2 regions of the Virgibacillus kekensis genome follow, and region 2 is predicted to be linked to the other one. Evidence: a T-box and tRNA genes for the amino acid it is inferred to sense, from the RefSeq annotation. Region 2 holds a T-box; the other holds one or more tRNA genes.
What was found. A T-box is a leader RNA that pairs with one kind of tRNA and senses whether it is charged. The one in region 2 lies ahead of ACFO3D_RS12150 (valine--tRNA ligase), so its partner is inferred to be a tRNA-Val.

Region 1: it has a tRNA-Val gene. The T-box ahead of ACFO3D_RS12150 (valine--tRNA ligase) is inferred to sense a tRNA for this amino acid. The anticodon was not compared.

What each region holds. Positions count from the first base shown of each region.
Region 1 is NZ_JBHSFU010000009.1:127,632-131,044, reverse strand. Features, by position in the region: gene ACFO3D_RS15610 (hypothetical protein) at 1-196, opposite strand, end outside; gene ACFO3D_RS15605 (YwaF family protein) at 935-1,663, opposite strand; tRNA gene ACFO3D_RS15600 (tRNA-Glu) at 1,836-1,910, shown strand; tRNA gene ACFO3D_RS15595 (tRNA-Val) at 1,919-1,994, shown strand; tRNA gene ACFO3D_RS15590 (tRNA-Thr) at 1,998-2,073, shown strand; tRNA gene ACFO3D_RS15585 (tRNA-Tyr) at 2,116-2,200, shown strand; tRNA gene ACFO3D_RS15580 (tRNA-Gln) at 2,208-2,279, shown strand; tRNA gene ACFO3D_RS15575 (tRNA-Lys) at 2,483-2,555, shown strand; gene ACFO3D_RS15570 (hydroxymethylglutaryl-CoA reductase, degradative) at 2,757-3,413, shown strand, end outside.
Region 2 is NZ_JBHSFU010000006.1:242,137-245,549, reverse strand. Features, by position in the region: gene ACFO3D_RS12160 (phosphotransferase) at 1-968, shown strand, start outside; gene ACFO3D_RS12155 (hypothetical protein) at 965-1,153, opposite strand; T-box leader at 1,274-1,519, shown strand; gene ACFO3D_RS12150 (valine--tRNA ligase) at 1,564-3,413, shown strand, end outside.

The sequences.
Region 1 (3,413 bases), on a different contig from region 2:
AATTATCCTTAGGTTCATTTATACTGCTAGCAACTACCAATGAAATACCTATTACAAAAACCAGGAGAACAAGGCTAACAGAAATTCCAGATAAACTAGAGTTGTTTACTTTGGCTATTTGTACGATAATAGCACCTGTAAGTAATGACAAACAAACCATCAAAATCCCTGATATTATGTATACTAATTTCCCCACAATATTCCCCCCCTCATTGGTCTACTCTCGTTAGTGGATAAACAATTGTTTTTCTTGAACAATCGCACCCGTTGAGTTTAATAAGAATCTCGCTTTTATCACACGCATTATCCTAACTATTCAGACAATTCTATACAATATACCATATATATGTTATACTAATATATAAACAATACAATTGTTGGGAACCTTTTGACTTTCCTTAGTCTTCTTCCATCATTAAGGAGGAGACACTAAAATGTCGAAAGAAAGTCTAATAAAAATGCTTGAAACTCTTTGTCAGTACAACAATGCATACATTTAGCTCTAATGAACAACCAGTAATGACAGTACGATGCTTAAAACATACAAGGACTATAGAGATAACCAATCTTAAAAATAATACGGTCAAATTATTTGATAATATTGAAGAATCAGCGGAAGCCCTACAACTTTTAATAAATGAAAATACGATTGCTTAAACCTCTTACTCTTAAGAGGTTTTTTGTTACTCGTTTTTTGTCAAATGCCACATAAAAGTTCTCATGCTCATCTTAAACTCCTCGTTAATTGAAGAACATAATATTCAAAATCTTAATCATAACAACTACATGCTTGGTTTATAAGAATCAACATAGCAAATAGCATACCGATTAACACAGTAAAATACACTTTGACAACAACTATTGTCAATCTGCTTTGGTCTGCTAATTAGTATGCTAAATCATATGTTTCTCCACCGAAACGGAACTACTTACACTAAGTGGATGCTCTTTTAAAGTTAGCGAAAAGCCTGTATATCTGCTGCTGAGCTGTAAATACAACCAATCCAAGTACACAGAGATTAAAATAGTACCAAAACCCATTACCAAGCATATCAAGAGGTGTGGAGGCAGTAGGGGTATGGGATAGATATAAGTAGTTGGACTCCAGGCAAGGATTTATGAAAACCCCGATTATAAATGCGTAAACCAGCAGGTATCCATACGTTTCCAGCATAGATTTCAGGGTTATTTTGGCGGAACTTGTAGAAACAAGGAAAATACCGGTCCATGAAATAGCGATATGGTGGACAAAAAACTTCCAGAAACGAAAATGTGGATAATCATAGGGAAGTTCAGGAGTCACGACTGCCAGAAAAGCGGGTATCAGACCAATAAAAAATGAGATCTGTACTAACCTCTTATTGTAAGTCGCCAACGTTATGGCCCCGGTTATCCCGGCTACACCACAGAGATGCAGCGGCATGTGATCCCTTAGACTCCATATTCCTGTAACCCCTGTCCAAGTCTGGTATGAAACTTCGGAAAGAATGAGCAGGCTGAACAGGGTCCAGCGGATAATAGTAAAAGGAGTTCTTTTACTGCGGATTTTTTTTAGAAAGATAAAGAACAATAGAAGTCCCAAAAAGTAAATCATTAACATTGTCAGATGACTGGTTCCAAATGTAATGAAAGGATCACCACCTAATTCAAGCCAGTTACCCATAAAATCCCCCTTAAAAAGTGCTTATCTATGTCTATTCTTCATTATATGTGTTAGGAAGCTATTTGAAAATATAGAATTTAATATTTCTCTTTACAAAGATAGCAATCCTGTATATAATAAAAATCGTTGGTTTTTGACAAAGATTTTTTCGTATTATAAAATCCATTACTATGGCCCGTTGGTCAAGTGGTTAAGACACCGCCCTTTCACGGCGGTAACACGGGTTCGAATCCCGTACGGGTCACCACTTACTTTGGAGGATTAGCTCAGCTGGGAGAGCACCTGCCTTACAAGCAGGGGGTCGCAGGTTCGAGCCCTGCATCCTCCACCATGTGCCGGTCTAGCTCAATTGGCAGAGCAACTGACTTGTAATCAGTAGGTTGGGGGTTCAATTCCTCTGGCCGGCACCATTTTTTATGTATAATTAAATAAAAGATAGTTACAATAGTTACGGAGGGGTAGCGAAGTGGCTAAACGCGGCGGACTGTAAATCCGCTCCCTCAGGGTTCGGCAGTTCGAATCTGCCCCCCTCCACCATAATTATTGGGCTATAGCCAAGCGGTAAGGCAACGGGTTTTGGTCCCGTGATTCCCAGGTTCGAATCCTGGTAGCCCAGCCTTTTTTTATTTTAAGGGAATTTTTACATATTTAAAATGGACGAGCACCAAGGGATTCACCCGCATAATAAGAACACTTTACATCATGAGCCATTAGCTTGCCGCGAACATCCTGGAAATTACTGCTATGTGCAGGCATGCGAGGAGTTATCACGACGAGCACCAATGGACGCAATCGCTTAATCAGAACACTTTACATTATGAGCCATTAGCTCAGCTGGCAGAGCATCTGACTTTTAATCAGAGGGTCGGAGGTTCGAATCCTCCATGGCTCATCTTTTATACGAAAAAACTCTAGCGTAAAAACAGCATAAATATTATAATAGCAGATAAACAAGGTCGTTATGAGTGATAAACAACCTTGTTTATTTGCATTTTAGGCTGTTTTTTTACATAATAGATACAGCTATTTTATTTATTGACAATACAAGACTTATTTACATATATAAATAATGTTCACAAAAGGATGAGACGTTATGGAAACTTCGAGAATTCCTGGCTTTTATAAAATGGGTGTTGATGAACGCAGAGAGCTTTTGACTAAAATGGAATCCTTTACTGAGGAAGAAAAGGAATATTTATTTTCAAAAGAACCGCTGGGCACAGATACAGCTGACAAAATGATTGAAAATGTAATTGGGACATTTCCGCTTCCACTCGGACTAGGATTGAACTTTCAAGTGAACGGGAAAGACTATGTAGTGCCAATGGCAATTGAAGAGCCATCCGTTGTGGCGTCAGCCAGCTACATTGCCAAAATAGTCCGGAATGCAGGTGGCTTTACTACAGAGGCAACCGATCGGGTTATGATTGGCCAGATTCAGGTAGTCGGCTGTCCGGATTTTGAGGCTGCCAAAGAGGCTGTTCTAAAAGAAAAAGATTCCCTCATAGAAGATGCAAATGCTTCTTACCCGAGTCTTGTCGCCAGGGGTGGCGGAGCAGAGGATTTGGAAGTCCGTATATTGAATGAAGAGTCAGATTCAATATACGGTAAAATGCTCATCCTTCACATTTATATCAATACGTGCGATGCAATGGGGGCAAATATTATAAATACAATCGCCGAGTCACTTGCTCCTACTGTGGAAAAGCTGACTAAAGGTAAAGTGTATCTGCGGATTTTGTCTAATTAT
Region 2 (3,413 bases):
CTTATCATGTAAACAAGATAACGGAAAAAGTACATATGCTCAATGACGGCCGTCAGCGATATGTGGTTAAGCGAAGCAATCTGACAGAAGAGACCCTGCCTGTCTGGGAGCGCGTCTATCACGAGGCAGCGGCTAAAAAATTAGCATATATAGCACCGGTCTGCCTGACAAATAATAATAAGCTTTATGTTGAACATTCGAATGCATTCTTTTATATGTCCCCATGGCTAGCCGATAATGAAAGCAGTCCTGAAGATCTTGTGAAATCAGCTATGGATGTACTTGGAAGAATACATGCCACCACCGCCAACTGTGTTTCCATTCAGCATAACCCTGTATCAAAAAGATTTAAGGAATACCAGCAGTCGTGCGAGGGTTTATATGAAGAATCTTTGCATGTTGTAGTAGCGTTCGAAAAACAGAGATACATGTCGCCGTTTGAACTTCTTGCCTGTACACAATTCCGGATATTCGATGAAACACTTAAGCGAATCGGGAGACATACAGCTGACTTTCTGGACAATCTGGAAGAGGACCCGGTATGGAACTATAGTCTCTGTCATGGAAAACCTGACCTTTCCCATGTTGTTAGGCGGGAGTATACCTGCTTTGTGAATTGGGATAATGCCGGATATGAGAATCCGGTTTTTGATCTTATATTTTTTATAAAAAGTCTGGTACGGGATTTCCATATTTCTTTTGCTGCTCTAAAGGAGGCTACAAGATCCTACCTGGAGCAAAACAGGCTATCAGAGAAAGAACTCCATTTGGCAGCGATTCATCTCCTGAATCCTTTTCCATATATTAAATTGCTCCAGCACTATGCAGAATCGCCGTCTGCTGATACTATGGTTAATCAGACAAAAACACTTAAAATTGCAGGCCGAGAACTCCAATTTGGGCTTGATTGGTCAGAGTTTGTATACCGGGAAATAGCTTTAGGGTTTGACGCCGAATCAAGCGATTAAATCCACTCTAGATAAAATGCGATAAACACCCCTACAAGTAAACCTAAAAGAAATACATCGAGCGTTGTCGGGAAGAACAGAGTCCGGATTAACTGGAAAATTAAAATCGGAAGGGTTACTCTTTCGATTACAATTATACAGCGCAGTGCCCATGGCGGAAGTCGGTAGCGGTAATACCTCGCCATTTTTTATCACTCCTTGTTGTATTTTTTATATACTATGTATAAATGAAGGTGTTTTGTGCAATTCATATACTAATAATAGTTGATTTTATTTTCAGTAACGGATAAAATGGAAAATAATATTAAAATGCGATGACAGGGAAGAGTACATTGCAATTGCCTTACAGAGAGGGAATGTCTGGTGGGAATTTCCCAGGTACAATTGTTTTGGAAGGTCACCCCTGATGCAGCTTCTTTGAAACGAGGGATTATTTTATTCTTCATAGTAGGAGAAGCCGGTTGTTGTCCGTTATCAATACACGAGTGCACAAGCTTCTTGGGTTTGTGAACAAAGGTGGTACCACGGAATAATATCTTTTCGTCCTTTATTGGATGAAAGGATTTTTTTATTGCATTTAAAAGGAGGATATAGGATGAGCGACGAGACAGGGATTTCAATGTCTTCAAAGTACAACCCCCAGGAAATAGAAAAAGAGCGGTACAGGTTTTGGGTGGAAGGAAAGTTTTTCGAGGCAAAAGGCGATAAGGAAAAAGAGCCATTTTCAATCGTAATTCCGCCACCGAACGTTACCGGAAAGCTTCATCTGGGCCATGCTTGGGATACAACTATGCAGGATACCGTTTCAAGAATGAAGCGGATGCAGGGGTATGATGTTTTATGGTTGCCTGGGATGGATCACGCAGGAATTGCTACTCAATCAAAGGTAGAGGCTAAGCTGAAGGAGCAGGGGAAAAGCCGGTATGACCTTGGCCGGGAAAAGTTCCTCGAAACAGCTTGGGAGTGGAAGGAAGAATATGCTGATTTCATTCGGGCGCAGTGGGAAAAGTTGGGACTAGGGCTTGACTATTCTCGCGAACGTTTCACCCTGGATGAAGGCTTATCTGATGCGGTACGGGAAGTTTTCGTTACCTTGTATAAGAAAGGTCTGATCTACCGCGGCGAGTATATTATCAACTGGGATCCACAAACAAAAACAGCTCTTTCTGATATTGAAGTTATTTATGAGGAAGTTCAAGGCAAATTTTATCATATGCGCTATCCGATTAAGGATAGTGAGGAGACTATAGAAATAGCAACCACACGTCCTGAAACCATGCTTGGTGATACGGCGATTGCTGTTCACCCTGATGATGACCGGTATAAAAATCTTGTAGGCAAAACTGTTATTTTACCGATTGTCGGGCGAGAAATTGAAATTGTAGCCGATGAGTATGTAGATATGGACTTGGGTTCAGGGGCTGTTAAGATTACACCAGCACATGATCCGAATGATTTTGAAATCGGAAACCGCCATAATCTTGAGCGTGTACTCGTTATGAATGAAGATGGCACCATGAATAAAAATGCTGGAAAATATGAGGGGCTGGACCGATTTGAATGCCGGAAACAAATAGTCAAGGACCTTCAGGACATGGATGTTCTCTTCCGAATTGAAGAGCGTGTTCACCAGGTTGGGCATTCTGAGCGCAGCGGCGCGGTTGTGGAACCGTACTTGTCCACACAGTGGTTTGTTAAGATGCAACCACTGGCAGATGAGGCAATTGCGCTTCAGCAGCGTGAAGAGAAAGTTAATTTTGTGCCGGGACGTTTTGAACGAACTTATTTGAACTGGATGGAAAATATCCGTGACTGGTGTATCTCCCGTCAGCTGTGGTGGGGTCACCGGATTCCTGCCTGGTACCATAAGGGTACTGGAGAAGTTTATGTAGGCAAGGATGCTCCAGAGGATATTGAAAACTGGGAACAGGATACGGATGTTCTCGATACGTGGTTTTCTTCCGCACTGTGGCCGTTCTCCACAATGGGCTGGCCGGATACAGAGGCAGAGGACTTTAAACGCTATTTCCCGACCGATGTACTGGTAACCGGTTATGACATTATCTTTTTCTGGGTGGCACGTATGATTTTCCAGTCAAAAGAGTTTACTGATCAGCGGCCGTTTAAAGATGTACTTATTCACGGACTCATTCGAGATGCTGACGGACGAAAGATGAGTAAATCACTTGGTAACGGCGTAGACCCGATGGATGTAATCGATAAGTATGGTGCAGATTCACTTCGCTACTTCCTGCTGACCGGCTCTACTCCCGGCCAGGATTTACGATTCCATTGGGAGAAAGTGGAGTCAACTTGGAACTTCGCTAACAAAGTATGGAACGCATCCCGTTTCTCTTTGATGAACATGGAAGGATTCACATATGAGAACATCGATATTTCAGGCGAAAAATCACTGGCTGATAAATGGATTTTAACCCGGTTAAA